DNA from 3 places in the Pantoea sp. UBA4549 genome. Region 1 is predicted to be linked to each of the others. Evidence: predicted binding sites of a transcription regulator. Region 1 holds the regulator's gene; each other region holds the start of a gene.

The links. The regulator CRP, encoded in region 1, controls carbon source genes, mostly activating them, when cyclic AMP is high. The targets are predictions, from matches to a motif close to ATGTGANNNNNNTCACAT.
Region 2: the regulator CRP is predicted to act here: its motif matches at 2,785-2,802, upstream of B3041_RS00135 (YjcB family protein).
Region 3: the regulator CRP is predicted to act here: its motif matches at 4,081-4,098, upstream of psiE (phosphate-starvation-inducible protein PsiE).

Annotation. Positions count from the first base shown of each region.
Region 1 covers NZ_DGLH01000012.1:122,440-127,619, forward strand. Annotated here, with positions in the region: gene argD (bifunctional acetylornithine/succinyldiaminopimelate transaminase) at 1-800, shown strand, start outside; gene B3041_RS12400 (YccS/YhfK family putative transporter) at 801-2,876, opposite strand; gene crp (cAMP-activated global transcriptional regulator CRP) at 2,936-3,568, opposite strand; gene B3041_RS12410 (OsmC family protein) at 3,859-4,263, shown strand; gene B3041_RS12415 (phosphoribulokinase) at 4,360-5,180, opposite strand, start outside.
Region 2 covers NZ_DGLH01000001.1:26,429-31,608, forward strand. Annotated here, with positions in the region: gene B3041_RS00125 (polysaccharide biosynthesis C-terminal domain-containing protein) at 138-1,394, shown strand; gene B3041_RS00130 (ATP-grasp fold amidoligase family protein) at 1,403-2,353, shown strand; gene B3041_RS00135 (YjcB family protein) at 2,406-2,687, opposite strand; gene soxS (superoxide response transcriptional regulator SoxS) at 2,910-3,338, opposite strand; gene soxR (redox-sensitive transcriptional activator SoxR) at 3,435-3,914, shown strand; gene B3041_RS00150 (glutathione S-transferase family protein) at 3,958-4,623, shown strand.
Region 3 covers NZ_DGLH01000001.1:913-6,092, reverse strand. Annotated here, with positions in the region: gene plsB (glycerol-3-phosphate 1-O-acyltransferase PlsB) at 1-2,090, shown strand, start outside; gene ubiA (4-hydroxybenzoate octaprenyltransferase) at 2,130-3,014, opposite strand; gene ubiC (chorismate lyase) at 3,019-3,534, opposite strand; gene psiE (phosphate-starvation-inducible protein PsiE) at 3,624-4,034, opposite strand; gene B3041_RS00005 (Na/Pi cotransporter family protein) at 4,320-5,180, shown strand, end outside.

The DNA.
Region 1 (5,180 bases):
TCCACGGCCGTACGCTGTTTACCGTCTCCGTTGGCGGACAGCCTAAATACTCTGACGGTTTCGGTCCGAAACCGGCGGATATTGTCCACGTTCCGTTCAACGATCTGGCAGCGGTAAAAGCTGTGATTGATGATCATACCTGCGCGATTGTGGTGGAACCGATTCAGGGTGAGGGCGGTGTGATGCCGGCAACGCCGGAATTCATGCAGGGGCTGCGTGCGCTGTGTGATGAGCATAACGCGCTGCTGGTGCTGGATGAGGTGCAGAGCGGCATGGGGCGCAGCGGCAAGCTGTTCAGCTATGAGCACTACGGCATTCAGCCTGATATTCTCACCACGGCTAAAGCGCTGGGCGGCGGTTTCCCAGTCAGCGCGATGCTGACCACGCATGAGATCGCATCCGTTATGGCGCCTGGCGTACATGGTACCACCTATGGCGGTAACCCGCTCGCCTGTGCGATTGCAGAAACCGCGCTGGATATCATTAACACGCCAGCGGTGCTTGCCGGCGTGGAAGCCCGGCGGCAACAGTTTACTGACGCGCTGACGGCGCTGGATCGTGAGCTGGGCCTCTTTAGCGAAATTCGCGGAAAGGGTCTGCTGATGGGCGCGGTACTGAAACCGGAACATGCCAGTAAAGCCCGCGATATTCTCAATGCGGCGGCGGCAGAAGGCGTGATGATCCTGACCGCCGGCAGCGATGTGATCCGCTTTGTGCCCTCGCTGGTCATCGCACCGGAGGAGATTGATGCCGGTATGACGCGGTTTGCTGCCGCACTGCGCAAGGTTCTCGCGGCCTGACTATCCTTTCGGACGGATAGCCCGCAGCCAGCGGCCATGATGCGGCCGCTGGCTCCACGCCAGAGATGAGATGGTGTGCATGACGCTGAGATGCTGCAAAATGCGTTTAACATGCTGCTCGACAATGGTCACCGGCCCTTCATGCAGGTTTTCCGGCGCCTCCATCACATTGTTCTCACTGCCCGGTCCGTCGTAAGTCAGCCGCTGCTGGCAGCGCTGCAGCGCAATTTCGCACGACTGCAGATAGCGCTCTGCCAGCGCCGGCGTCAGCATGGTGTGCTCACGCGCCAGGATGGTCATGGCGTTGATATGCTCCACGATGAACTGACTGTGCGTTACCCAGAGTCGCATATCCTTCAGATACTGCGCGTTGAAACCGGGTTCGCTGGTCGCCTGATTCAGCGCATTGAACAGCGCGTTATGTGCCTGATTCACCTTTACCCGCTGATAAGCCAGCTTTTCCGGCGAGTGTTCCGGCCCCAGCAGCATGCGCAGCGCCTCCTGATAGGCCTCCAGCGCATCGTGCGCATTCTGCCGCAGCAAACCGCTCTGCCACTGCGGCCATAGCCAGATCATACCGGCGAATGCAATCAGACATCCCATCAGCGTATCCATCATGCGCGGCAGCAGAAACTGAGCACCGTTCAGCGACAGCAGCTGCAGTGAATACACCGCCGTCACGGTAAAGCCAATCATCGACCAGCCATAATATTTGCGCGTCACCAGATAACTGGCCAGCGTGATGGCCAGCATAAACAGCAGCGCGATCGACTCCGGTACGGCGAAACGCAGCGAGGCGGCGGCAATCAGGAGTCCGGCAAAGGTCCCGAGCGCCCGGTGCTGAATGCGCACGCGCGTAGCGCTGTAGCCGTTCTGACTGACAAACATAATGGTCATCAGGATCCAGTAGGGCTTGGGAATATTGAAAAACAGCGCAATAAAGCTGCCGAACATCAGCATAACGGCAAAGCGGGCTGCGCTGCGCAGGGCGCCGGACCTGAACGACAGATAGCTGCGCAGGGCGGGCAGCAGCGGCAGACGCCGCTGGCGATCGGCCATCAGGTCGCGCGTATAAAGCGGTTTCTGAGTGCGCAGCACGCGGGCGATACGGCTGAAATGATAAAGACAGAAGTGACCAACCGGATTATCCGGATGCTGCCGCGCTATCTTTTCCAGCGCGCTGAGCGGCTTTTCCATCTGAAAGCGGGCGGGCAACTGATGATAGAGGATGGCATCCGCCAGCAGCCTGAGCTGTGCCGAAATGGTTTTTGCATTCCAGCGGATAACGGCTTCGGCATGACTCTGCTCGACCAGCTTCTGCACTTTCTCCGGCTGGTGCAGGCTGACAGCGATGTGCTCCTGCAGATCGAGTGCCACCTGGAAAGCACGCGTCAGCCGCTTATGGCTGTTGTCGCGACTGGCAGAGAGCATATGCATCTGCTGATAGCAGGTGGTGATCAGATCAACTGCTTTCTGCTGACGCGCCAGCAGCGGTGGCAGCGCTTTCTCCGGATCGGTCAGCTGCGTCAGCAGGGTATATTTGGCATCGCAGTAATCCGCCAGTTCACGATAGAGCAGGCTCAGCGTTTCACGCATCGGCTGCTCTTTCCACAGCCAGTACCAGAACCAGTTAAACAGGCCATACCAGAACGTGCCGCCAATATAGAGCAGCGGCGGCACCCAGATCGGCATGCGTCCTGCCAGACTCAGCGTAAAAATAGCGGCAATCAGCGTGCCGGGCAGCAGACGTCCGTGCAGCGGGCTGATTTCGCCCGTCACGCCAATAAGCAGCGGCAGCACCAGCATAATAAGCGGCAGCGGGATCGCGGCGTCAGTGAGATACTGGATCAGGAAACTGCCGGTGGCGAAAAGCGTACCGCCCACGATCAGACGTTTGAAAAAACGTTTATGCGGCGTATCAAGGCCGGCAATATTGCAGCAGGCGGGCACCAGCGAGAACAGCAGGCCTTTTTGCAGATCGCCACACAGCCATCCCAGCGCGACAGGCAGGCACAGCACCAGCGTCTGACGCAGAGCGTAGTTGACTTCGGGATGGTAGATGATTCGGCGCCACATCAGCTTATCGCAAACAGAAACGGCGTGATGGTGCCATCACGCCGTGGGGGTGAAACAGCTTAGCGGGTGCCGTAGACGACGATGGTTTTACCGTGTGCGGAGATCAGATTCTGATCTTCCAGCATTTTCAGGATGCGGCCAACGGTTTCCCGTGAGCAACCCACGATCTGACCAATCTCCTGACGGGTGATTTTAATTTGCATACCGTCAGGATGCGTCATGGCATCCGGCTGTTTAGCCAGATTAAGCAGCGTCTGTGCAATGCGGCCGGTAACGTCCAGGAAGGCCAGGTTACCCACTTTTTCTGATGTCACCTGCAGGCGACGTGCCATCTGCGCCGACAGGCGCATCAAAATATCCGGGTTAACCTGAATCAGCTGACGAAATTTTTTGTATGAAATTTCAGCAACTTCGCAGGCTGTTTTCGCACGCACCCAGGCACTGCGCTCCTGGCCCTCTTCAAACAGGCCGAGTTCGCCGATGAAATCTCCCTGATTGAGATAGGAGAGGATCATCTCTTTGCCTTCTTCATCTTTAATCAGTACCGCAACGGAACCTTTAACGATGTAGTAGAGCGTTTCTGCTTTTTCACCCTGATGAATCAGCGTGCTTTTGGATGGATATTTGTGAATATGGCAATGGGACAGGAACCATTCGAGTGTAGGGTCTGTTTGCGGTTTGCCGAGAACCATTCGCTATTATCCTCTATTGTAATCGTGCCCAAAATACAGGGGCATTCATTCCCTGTCAGGCGATGAAATCGTCCAGCGCGTCCTGTTAATAAAAATTATCCGGGCGGATGTGTAAGCTCTGCTTTTGATTCTGCCCGTCTTCATCAGCCACGACGAAGAAATTTTCAGCTCTGTTTGTAGCACAGCTTTTGCAGGCTGTCTTGTGTTGTCTCGCTTCAGCAGGCGGGCGATTGCTGTTTGCCGGATGAACGCGTACTCTGGCGCAAAACGCCGCTTCAGGAGAAAGAATAATGCAGGCACGTGTAAAATGGGTGGAAGGGCTGACCTTTCTCGGAGAATCCTCATCGGGACATCAGTTATTAATGGACGGGAATTCAGGCGATAAAGCGCCAAGCCCGATGGAGATGGTACTGATGGCGGCCGGTGGCTGCAGCGCGATTGATGTGGTGTCGATCCTGCAAAAAGGGCGCAATGATGTGGCTGACTGTGAGGTCAAACTCACCTCAGAACGGCGTGAAGAAGCGCCACGTATTTTTACACAGATTAACCTGCATTTTATCGTCAGTGGAAAAGCGCTGAGCGAGAAAGCGGTAGCGCGAGCGGTTGACCTGTCGGCAGAAAAATATTGCTCGGTGGCGATCATGCTCGGCAAAGGCGTGGAGATCACCCATAGCCACGAGGTGGTTGAGCTGTAACAGGCGCCGCTGCACGTCCCTCTGTACCCGTGAAACAGGCTATGCAGGGTCGCCATTCATGGCGACCGATGTTACGCCGACTGGCAGGCACTGACCCTATTCAATCCGCTTGCCTTCGATGAGCCGCTGCACCAGCGGCATCATAATCAGCTCCATCGCCAGCCCCATCTTGCCGCCCGGTACCACCAGCGTATTCATATGCGAAATAAACGATCCCTGAATCATCGCCAGCAGATAGGGGAAAGCGATGCCTTCCAGGCCGCGAAAATGGATCACCACAAAACTCTCATCCAGTGAGGGGATCTCGCGGGCGGCGAACGGATTGGAGGTATCAACGGTCGGTACGCGCTGAAAGTTAAGGTGCGTGCGGGAAAACTGCGGCGTAATGTAATTGATGTAATCTTCCATCGACCGTACCACGGAATCCATTACCGCTTCGCGCGAGTGGCCCCGTTCGCTGGTATCGCGCACCAGTTTCTGGATCCACTCAAGGTTAACGATGGGCACCACGCCAACCAGCAGGTCAACATGCTCTGCCACGTTATGCTGCTGTGTGACCACCCCGCCGTGCAGGCCCTCATAAAACAGCACGTCGGTGTTTTCCGGCAGCGGCTGCCAGGGGGTAAACGTGCCCGGTACCTGATTCCACGGCACCGCTTCGTCATAGGTGTGCAGATATTTACGCGACTCTCCGATGCCGTTTTCACCATAATGCCGGAACGTCTGCTCCAGCAGGCCAAAATCATTGGCGTCCGGACCAAAATAGCTGATGTGACGGCCCAGATCGCGCGCTTTACGGATCGCCATATCCATTTCCGGCCGGGTATAGCGATGAAAACTGTCGCCTTCTACTTCGGCCGCATGCAGCCCCAGCTGCTGAAAAATTTTACGGAAGGCAAGGCTGGTTGTCGTGGTAC
Region 2 (5,180 bases), on a different contig from region 1:
CTGACGCGAGTCTCATTTTTCGGACCAGCCTGGTTTGAAGTTATTAATTTTTGTCAGGCCCACTGAGCGCTTGTTAATTCATTTCAAGGACGTTTTACCGCAAGGCAGTTGCTGTAAGTAATACTAAGGACCAGTCAATGAAATTGAGCGTAATGTCTAATGCCGTCTGGATGATGTCTGAAAAAGTCGTCTCGGTGTTCGGCGTCATCTTTGTCACCTCCTATGTGGCAAAATCGTTTGGCCCGACCATATTTGGCCAGATGGCATTTTCAGCTTCGCTATTCTCCATGGTGCAGACCGTGGCGATTTTCGGTACCGAAACCATCCTGTTCAAGCGCATCAGCAAAAGTGCGCCTAAAGGTCTGCGTCTGATGGCCGTGGCGCGTACCATGCGTCTCGCATTGCTGTTGCTGACCTCCATCCCGGTCTTGATTTGGGTCTGGTACAACATGCAGGAGAATTTTCTCGCCTTTGCACTGGCCTCATTTATCTCCTCGGTGTTTGTAACGCAGGACACTTTTAGCGTCTACAACAACGCACGGCTCGCTTCGCGACTCAATACGCTGGCTAACTCAGTGGGACTCCTGCTTGGCTTCGCCCTGAGCTTTACCATCGCATGGCTGCATCTCAATCCGCTGTGGCTGACCGTGTCCATCGTGGCGGTCACGCTGGTGCCTTATCTCATCAAGCGCATCAATTTTTACCGTGAGCATCAGGATATTGCGCCGCCGCAACAGAAACGCACCACCTATCTGCGCTACCTGATGTATGCCGGTTTGCCGCTGGCTATCTCCAGTATTTTTATCTCCGTGCAGGTGAAAGCGGCACAGATGTTCCTGGCCGGTATCGCCTCAGCCCGCGATCTGGGTCTGTTCGCTGCGGCCAATACTATTTCGGCTTCGTGGATTTTTATCCCGGTTGCCATCATCACTTCCTGCTTTTCGGAAATTTTCCGTGAGCGTGGAGCAGCCGCAATCAAACTCACCGCGCGGCTGAACGGCTATGTCATGGGAGTTTCATTGCTGTTATTGGCGGTGATCGCCATGTTTGGCGAGAAGATCATCATCGCGTTATATGGTCACGAGTACACACAATCGGGAAGTCTCGTTACGTTACTGTCGTTAGCAACCTGCTTTTCGGCAATGGGGACCGTAGCTTACCGCTACATGGTCAAAGAGGGCGGGTTTAACTATCTGCTGAAGAAGATCCTCTGCCTGATGGTCATCAGCCTGCCACTCTCATGGTGGCTGATTCAGGGCTACGGCATTATGGGTGCCGCCTGGAGCGTCTTCATCACTGAACTGCTCTCCCTTACCGTAATGAATTACTTCTTTAAAAACGGCGTCATTCAAAAAATTCAGGTTTCCTCACTCAACTACAAAACCTACAAATGAGGTCAGATATGCTCAGGTTGAAAGAAGAACTCAGAAGAAGCGTTCAGTATTTTATCAAGAAGATGCCCTGGGCTACGCAGGATCGCATCTACTACTTCCGTAAATTCCGTAAGCTGCCTAATCTGCGCGAGCCAAAGGTGTTTAACGAGAAGGTGCTGTATCGCAAATTTGTGTATGGCGACTATCAAATCTATGGTCGCCTGTCGGACAAGTATTCAGTACGTGAATACATTGCTGAGAAGGTAGGCAGTGAGTATCTGATCCCGCTGGTCTATGAAACCAGCGATCCGCATTCGCTCCATACGCTGTCGCAGTGGAAGAATACTGTGATCAAGCCTAACCATGGCTCTAACATGGTTGAAATCCTGCTGGAAGAGCCGGATGCGCTGAAGAAGCAGCAGATCATCAGCGACTGTCATCGCTGGCTGAAAACGGATTTCGCTAATGAAGCGCGTGAAATCCACTATCGCTACATTAAGCCGCGTATTCTGGTAGAGCAGTATATCGGTGATGGCAAAAGTGCGCCGATTGACTACAAATTTCACATGTTCAACAAGCGCGATGGCAATTTTGAATATGTGCTGCAGGTGATCTACAACCGCTGCAACCCGCTGTTGTCGATGAACTTTTACGTCAATAATCTGAATGAGGCGTATCACAAGATCCGCGATACCGGCCTGGATGTTGAGCCCATTTTACCGCAGCTGCAGAAGGCGCTGGCGCTGAGTAAGACGCTGGCCAGCGATTTCGACTATGTACGCGTTGACTGGTACATCCATGGGGAAGAGATCTACTTCGGTGAGCTGACCTTCACGCCGGGTGCCGGGCTGGTAACCGGCCTGGACCGCGGTCTGGACCAGATGATGGGTGATATGTGGATTCAGGATCGTCGCGGTACGAAGAGACCGGGCGTTTCGGTTGCGGAAGTCGGTATTCCCGCCGTGTTGAAGAAAATTTGATCGTACAGCAATATAAAGAACCCCGCGGCGCGGGGTTTTTTATGCGCTCTGTTCAGGGTATTGGCCACTCAGCCGGCGCCTGACTCATCACATCAATAAAAGCCTGTTTGCTAATCTGCATAAAGTTATGCACGTTCTCCATGCTCAGCGTAATCCCCAGCAGGCCGGTCACAAACCAGCAGGACATTCCCACGCCAAGACCGCCACACAGCAACGCCATAACCGGATGACTCTTTTGCCGCAGTTTTATTTTCATTGAGCTGGCGAGAAACATCAGAACGGCGCTCAGAATACCCCAGCGCATCACCAGTAAGCTGGTTGTTAACGTAGCCATTGAGAAAAAACCCCTTTGAATCAGTGATATCCCTGACATTAACCGGACATCACTGACGGCAAAGAGCGCGTCAGGAAACGCTCTCACGTCATAATAAGTGTGATTTGGATCACATTATATCAGCGAGTTTGAAATTTTGAACAAATTTTGTACCCGTAACTGCCGGGCTAAGGGGAGGGTGTGAAGCTGAAGAGGGGGGCGCCTGTGTATCAGGCGCACCGATCACCGGACAGGACAACATTCACCGGTGGTACGCTGAGCAAAACTGTTCATTGTGTCGCTGCAGCCAAAGCTGAGCAGGCGAGGTCGCTGGGCAATAGCCTGACGACGCATCGCGTGACGATACGCGGTAGGGGTCTGTGAAAACTGCCGACGAAACACGCGTGAAAAGGTTTGCTGCGAGTCGTAACCATACTGCATAGCGATATCAAAAACCGGCCGCTGCGTCTGCAGCAGCGCTTCTGCCGCCATTGTCAGACGCCGTTCACGAATATAGCCACCCAGCGTCTGTTTCGTCACGGTACGGAACATACGCTGCAGATGCCATTTTGAGTAACCCGATTTTGCCGCCACATCATCAATTGACAGTGCTTTATCCAGATTCTGATCGATCCAGTTAGTCAGTGAATGAATGATTTCCTGTTGCATCATAGCCTCATCCTTCTGAAAGGGTGTCACCCGGTGAGAAATTCGTACTTTTGATGGTGAGCGAGTATAGTTCCTCAAGTTAACTTGAGGTAAAGGCTGATGGTAAAAAAAGAGCGTAACTATCCAAAGCCGGTGCTGACGCCGGGGGAAGTGGCGAAACGTAGCGGCGTAGCGGTCTCGGCACTGCACTTTTATGAAACCAAAGGGTTGATCTCCAGCACCCGTAACAGCGGCAATCAGCGACGCTACAGCCGTGACGTACTGCGCCGCGTGGCGATCATTAAAATTGCGCAGCGTATCGGTATTCCACTGGCGACGGTAGGTGAGAGCCTGATGCATGTGCCGGCGAATAAACGTATGTCAACGCAGGAGTGGGATGCGCTGACACAGCACTGGCGTGAGGAGCTGGATAAGCGCATTGAGACGCTGACGCGGCTGCGGAACGATCTGGATGGGTGTATTGGCTGTGGCTGTTTGTCGATGCGTGACTGTCCGTTACGTAACCCCGGCGACCGGCTGGCACAGCAGGGCTCAGGCGCCGTGCTGCTTGACCCGGAGCAGGATGAGCAGGGGCGTTAATCCGCTATACTGGTGCGATACCTTTATCAGCAAGGAGCTGTGTATGATCACTGTTCATCATCTGGAAAACTCCCGTTCACATCGTGTGTTATGGCTGCTGGAAGAGCTGGCGGTACCGTATCAGATCAAACGTTATCAGCGGGAAAATACGATGCTGGCCCCTGACGAGCTGAAGAAGGTACATCCGCTGGGTAAATCACCGGTGATAACCGATGGCAACCGCGTCATTGCCGAGTCCGGTGCCATTCTGGAGTATCTGCAGCTGAAATATGACAGCGAGCAGCAGCTGACGCTAAGCAATGAAGATGAACAGATTCAGGGGCGCTACTGGCTGCATTACGCCGAGGGCTCGCTGATGCCGCTGCTGATCATCAAACTGGTCTTTGCGCAGCTAAGCAAAAAACCGGTGCCCTGGCTGCTGCGCCCAATTAGTCGCGCCATGAGTAAAGGTCTTGAGAAGGCCTGGCTGAATAAGCAGCTGGCATTGCATACCCGCGTGATTGAACAGCACTTAAGCCAGCACCCTTTTTTTGCCGGCCCGCGTTTCAGCATCGCTGATGTTCAGATGAGTTTTCCGCTGCTGGCGCTGCAGATGCGCGGCGGCCTGCACAATCTACCTGCCACCACCCGCTGGCTGGAGGAGATGCAGCAGCGCGCCGGCTGGCAGCGGGCGCTGAAGCAGGGCGGCCCGATTAAGTTCAGCGACTGAGTGTGTTCCCGCAGGGAGGCATTCATGCGCCCCGGATCGATAACCGCGGGCCAGGGCGCCATGAATGGCGCCCCTGCAAAAAACCGCATGGGCCAAGGGCGCCGATGCCGCCGTAGGGGGCGCATTAATGCGCCCCAGGCCGAATAACCATGCGGACCAGGGCGCCATGAATGGCGCCCCTACAAAACCGTATGTAGCCCGGATCCGATAACCGCATGGGGGCAGAGCGCCGGTGCCGCCGTAGGGGGCGCATTAATGCGCCCCGGGTCGAATAACCATGCGGGCCAGGGCGCCATTAATGGCGCCCCTACAAAACCGCATGCGGCCGGATCCGATAACCGCGGGCCAGGGCGCCATTAATGGCGTCCCTACAAAAACCGTATGCGCCCCGGAATCCGATAACCGCGTGGGCCAGGGTGCCGGTGCCGCCGCAGGGGGCGCATTCATGCGCCCCGGATCGCTCTCCGGTGTCGTTTAATCCTGTCCGGCGACGATTAACAGTTGAAAATGGCACCCCAAACGCCAGATAATCGCCTGCCTTTTTATCTCTCCCTCTT
Region 3 (5,180 bases), on a different contig from region 1:
ACCGTAATAATCCGCAGCTGGATGTCCAGATGCTGCCGGTGGCGGTGATGTTTGGCCGGGCACCGGGCCGTGAAATTCAGGGTGAGCCCACGCCGCATCTGCGCGTACTGAATGGCGTGCAGAAGTTTTTTGCCATTCTCTGGCACGGCCGCGACAGCTTTGTCCGCTTCTCTTCTACCGTCTCGCTGCGCCAGATGGCGACCGAACACGGCACGGATAAGTCGATTGCGCAGAAACTGGCACGCGTGGCGCGTATTCATTTTGCCCGTCAGCGTCTGGCTGCGGTAGGACCCAGCCTGCCTGCCCGTCAGGATCTGTTCAACAAACTGCTGCAGTCGAAAGCGATTGAAAAAGCCGTTGAGGATGAAGCGCGCAGCAAAAAGATTTCGCATGAAAAAGCGCAGCAAAACGCCGTTGAGATGATGGAAGAGATCGCGGCGGACTTCTCGTACGAGGCGATCCGCGTCACCGACCGCATCATGGGCTGGCTCTGGAGCCGGCTCTATCAGGGCATTAACGTAAACGGCGGCGAGCGCGTGCGTCAGCTGGCGCAGGATGGCCATGAAATAGTCTATGTGCCCTGCCACCGCAGCCATATGGATTACCTGCTGCTCTCCTACGTGCTTTATCATCAGGGACTGGTGCCGCCGCACATCGCTGCCGGTATCAATCTCAACTTCTGGCCAGCCGGACCGATTTTCCGCCGGCTGGGGGCCTTCTTTATTCGCCGTACTTTCAAGGGCAATAAACTCTACTCCACCGTATTCCGCGAATATCTGGGCGAGCTGTTCAGCCGTGGCTACTCGGTTGAGTACTTTGTTGAGGGCGGGCGCTCGCGCACCGGTCGCCTGCTCGATCCCAAAACCGGCACGCTCTCCATGACGCTGCAGGCGCTGCTGCGCGGCGGCAGCCGCCCGATCACCTTTGTCCCGATTTACATCGGCTATGAGCATGTAATGGAAGTGGGGACTTACGCCAAAGAGCTGCGCGGCGCGGCGAAAGAGAAAGAGGGCTTTGTGCAGATGGTGCGCGGCCTGCGTAAGTTGCGCAATCTTGGTCAGGGCTACGTTAACTTTGGTGAACCGCTGCCGCTGGTTAACTATCTGAACAAGCATATTCCTGAGTGGCGCGAGGCGATTGACCCTATCGATCCGCAGCGCCCCGCGTGGATGACGCCAGCGGTGAACGATATCGCTGCCAGCCTGATGGTACGTATTAACGAAGCGGGTGCGGCCAACGCCATGAACCTGTGTGTGACCGCGCTGCTGGCGTCGCGTCAGCGCTCACTGACGCGTGAGCAGCTGACGGAGCAGCTGGAGTGTTACACGCAGCTGCTGCGCAACGTGCCCTATTCACCGGAAGCCACGGTGCCCGATCTGAGCGCCGAAGCGCTGCTGGATCACGCGATGGGCATGAACAAGTTCGAAACCGAGCAGGACAGCATCGGCGATATTATTATTCTGCCGCGCGAGCAGGCCGTGCTGATGACCTACTACCGCAATAACATTCAGCATATGCTGGTGATGCCGTCGCTGATTGCGGCGATTGTGCAGCAGCACCGCGAAATCAGTGAAGCCGAGCTTCTGCGTCAGGTGAGTCTGGTCTATCCGATGCTGAAAAGTGAGCTGTTCCTGCGCTGGGAAAGTGCTGAACTGCCGGCGCTGCTTAATGCGCTGTGTGCGGAGATGGCGCGGCAGGGTCTGGTGACGCAGCTGGACGGGCAGATTAAGCTGAGCGCCGCGCGCTACCGCACGCTGCAGCTGCTGGCGGCCGGTATTCGTGAAACGCTGCAGCGCTTTGCGATCACCTTTGCCATTCTCAGCGCCAAACCCACGATTAACCGTGGCACGCTGGAGAAAGAGAGTCGTACGCTGGCGCAGCGTCTGTCAGTGCTGCACGGTATCAATGCTCCGGAGTTCTTTGATAAAGCGGTGTTTACCACGCTGGTGCTGACGCTGCGCGATGAGCGTTATATCAGCGACTCCGGTGATGCCGATGCGGAGCGCACGCACGTGATGTGGCAGATGCTGGCGGAGCTGGTCACCAGCGATGTGCGTCTGACAATTGAAAGTGCGGTCGCACACGAGTAAGGCAGGCAGGCAGGGACGCTCTTATGCGTCCCTGCCGGTTCAGAACAGCGCCAGAAACGGCTGCGTATTCAGCAGCACACCCGCAAACAGCACCAGCCCCACGTAGTTATTGTTCAGAAACGCCTGAAAGCAGGCGTCACGTTCGCGCCGGGCGATCAGGCTCTGCTGATAGACAAACAGCGCGCCGGCAGCCAGCAGTGACCAGTAGAAGGCCCCGTTCAGATTCAGTATGCTTCCCACCAGCGCCATCAGCCCCAGCGCAGCCAGCTGCAGCAGGCCAATAATCAGCTTGTCAAAACGACCAAACAGAATCGCCGTGGATTTGACGCCTATTTTCAGATCGTCATCGCGATCCACCATGGCGTACTGCGTATCGTAGGCCACCGTCCAGCAGATGTTGGCGAAGAACACCAGCCAGCAGACTAAAGGTAAGGACTCACTTACGGCGGCCCACCCCATCGGAATCGCCCAGCCAAAAGCTGCGCCGAGCACCACCTGCGGCAGATGGGTATAGCGCTTCATAAAGGGATAGACCCACGCCAGCGCCAGCCCGCCAAAAGAGAGCAGGATGGTCATGCGATTCATGGTCAGCACCAGCATAAATGCCAGCAGGCCCAGAGCAGCAAACAGCAGCTTTGCCTCTTTCTCTGAAACCGCCCCGCTCGCCAGCGGCCGGCCAGCGGTGCGTTTGACGTGGCCATCCACGTTTCGATCGGCGTAATCGTTGATGACGCAGCCCGCAGCGCGCATCACAATCACGCCGAGCACAAATACGATCAGCACCGGAAGCGGCGGCACCGCCATGCCAGCCAGCCACAGCGCCCAGAGCGTAGGCCACATCAGCAGCAGCGTGCCGATAGGTTTGTCGATGCGCATCAGGCGGCTGTAAGCCTGCCATTTGCTTGCAGTTAATGATTTTTGCACGGTTTCATCCTTGCTGCAGCGCGCGGTAAAGCGGCGATGCCGGTAAAAAAAGTTCAGTTAACAGAAGGGGCTTGTCCGACAGGCGCAGACGCGAACGCCGTCCCCAGAGATCGCCGGCCTGGCCGGGATGAATAAAGTCACGGCTCAGCGCGGAAGAGGCAAAAAGATAGCGCCCCAGTGGACGTGTGCCAAGCTGCTGCAGCATCTGCTCCGGTCCCTGCAGCGTACTTTCCGGCACCACGGTGCGCCCCAGCAGCCACGGCTCACCGTCGCCGCACAGCACGATTTCGCGCAGCCAGAAGCGCGTATCATCCGGCAGAAAAGCAGCTTCCGCTGCCACTTCCGCTGCGCTGACAAAGCCTTCACGGAGAGGTTCAACGGTAACCTGCCCGCAGTGCTGCTCAAAACGGCGCGTCATGGAATCTTCTTCCAGCAGCCAGTCGAGCAAGGGTGCTGGCAGCGGGATGGAGGCGGATAGCCACTGCAGGGCATATAACTGGCGCAGCGCATCGTGCGACATCAGGCGATCTCCGGCAAAAAAGTTGCCTCAGTTTACCGCAGAGCGCGGCCGCTGGCACGGCCGCGAACGCCAGGGAGAATAATGACCGTTTATTCGCGCTTCAGCCGGTTGCTGTTTGCCAGCCATAGTGTGACCACCAGAATCAGAATTGCGGCCGAATAGCAGAGCGTGTCGAACGGATTTTTATGGTCAACAATAATCAGCCGGATAATGGCGGTGATGCCGATATAAACAAAGTAGCGCAGCGGAAAGTGATAGCCCGACTGGAAATATTTCACAATCAGCGCGATAAATTCAAAGTAGAGAAAGTAGATCACAATGCCTTCAATCAGCAGATAGGATGACGCCTGCTCACCGGTGCTGAACAGCACGTTAGCCAGATGAATCGTCTCCTTGCCGAGAAAAACAACCAGGATCACGGCCAGGATCAACAGGCCGATATTAAGTACCCACTGCAGCACCGTCGCGATGAGCTGACCGGCGGCTGATTTATCTGTCATTGCTGCGTCCTTAGTGCGCAAACGAGAAGGGCACCATCATGCTGCAATGTGATCTGAATCACAATATGACGTTAAGAGCGCCGTTCTCTGCCGGGCGCGCCGTAAACGCCGTGGATATCTCATTGCGGTGAGTGGGATTCAGCTACAGTTAACAGGTCGACACCGCTTCAGGTTATTTATATCTAACGAAAAATTCATGCGGTGCGATACCGTTCTTCCCCCGCTGCCGTGCTCGCCAGGCAGGCAGCTGGCTGCTTTTTGCCTGGCGTACAGGAGCCTGCGACCGTGCTAACTCTGCTTAATCTGCTTTCTGCTGTCGCACTGCTGGTCTGGGGCACGCACATTGTGCGCACCGGCATCATGCGCGTTTACGGCGCCGATCTGCGGCGGGTACTGAGCCGCAGCGTGGAAAAAAAGCCAATGGCTTTTCTGGCCGGCATTGGCGTTACCGCTCTGGTGCAGAGCAGCAACGCCACTACGCTGCTGGTAACCTCGTTTGTGGCGCAAAATCTGGTCAGCCTTACGCCTGCTCTGGTGGTGGTGCTGGGGGCTGACGTCGGAACAGCCATTATGGCGCGCGTGCTGACCTTTGATCTCTCCTGGCTCTCGCCGCTGTTTATCTTTTTTGGCGTGGTCTTTTTCCTCAGCCGCAAACAGACGCGCGTCGGACAGATGGGCCGCGCCGCCATTGGTCTTGGCCTGATCCTGCTGGCGCTGCAGCTGATTGTCACCGCTGCGCGTCCGATCACGCAGGCCGCGGGCGTGCAGGTGCTGTTCTCTACGCTAACCGGCGATACGCTGCTGGATGCGCTGATTGGTGCCGTTTTTGCCATCGTCAGCTACTCCAGCCTGGCGGCGGTGCTGATCACCGCGACCCTGACGGCTGCTGGCGTGATCTCTTTCAAAGTTGCGCTCTGTCTGGTCATTGGTGCCAACCTCGGCAGCGGCCTGCTGGCGATGATCAACGCCAGCGGCTCTAATGCGGCAGGTAAGCGGGTGGCGCTCGGCAGCCTGCTGTTCAAGCTTATCGGCAGCATTGCAGTGCTGCCGTTTGTGGATTTCATCGCTGATTTGCTGGATCGGCTGCCGGTGAATGATGAAGAGCTGGTGATCTTTTTCCACGTTTTCTACAACCTGACGCGCTGC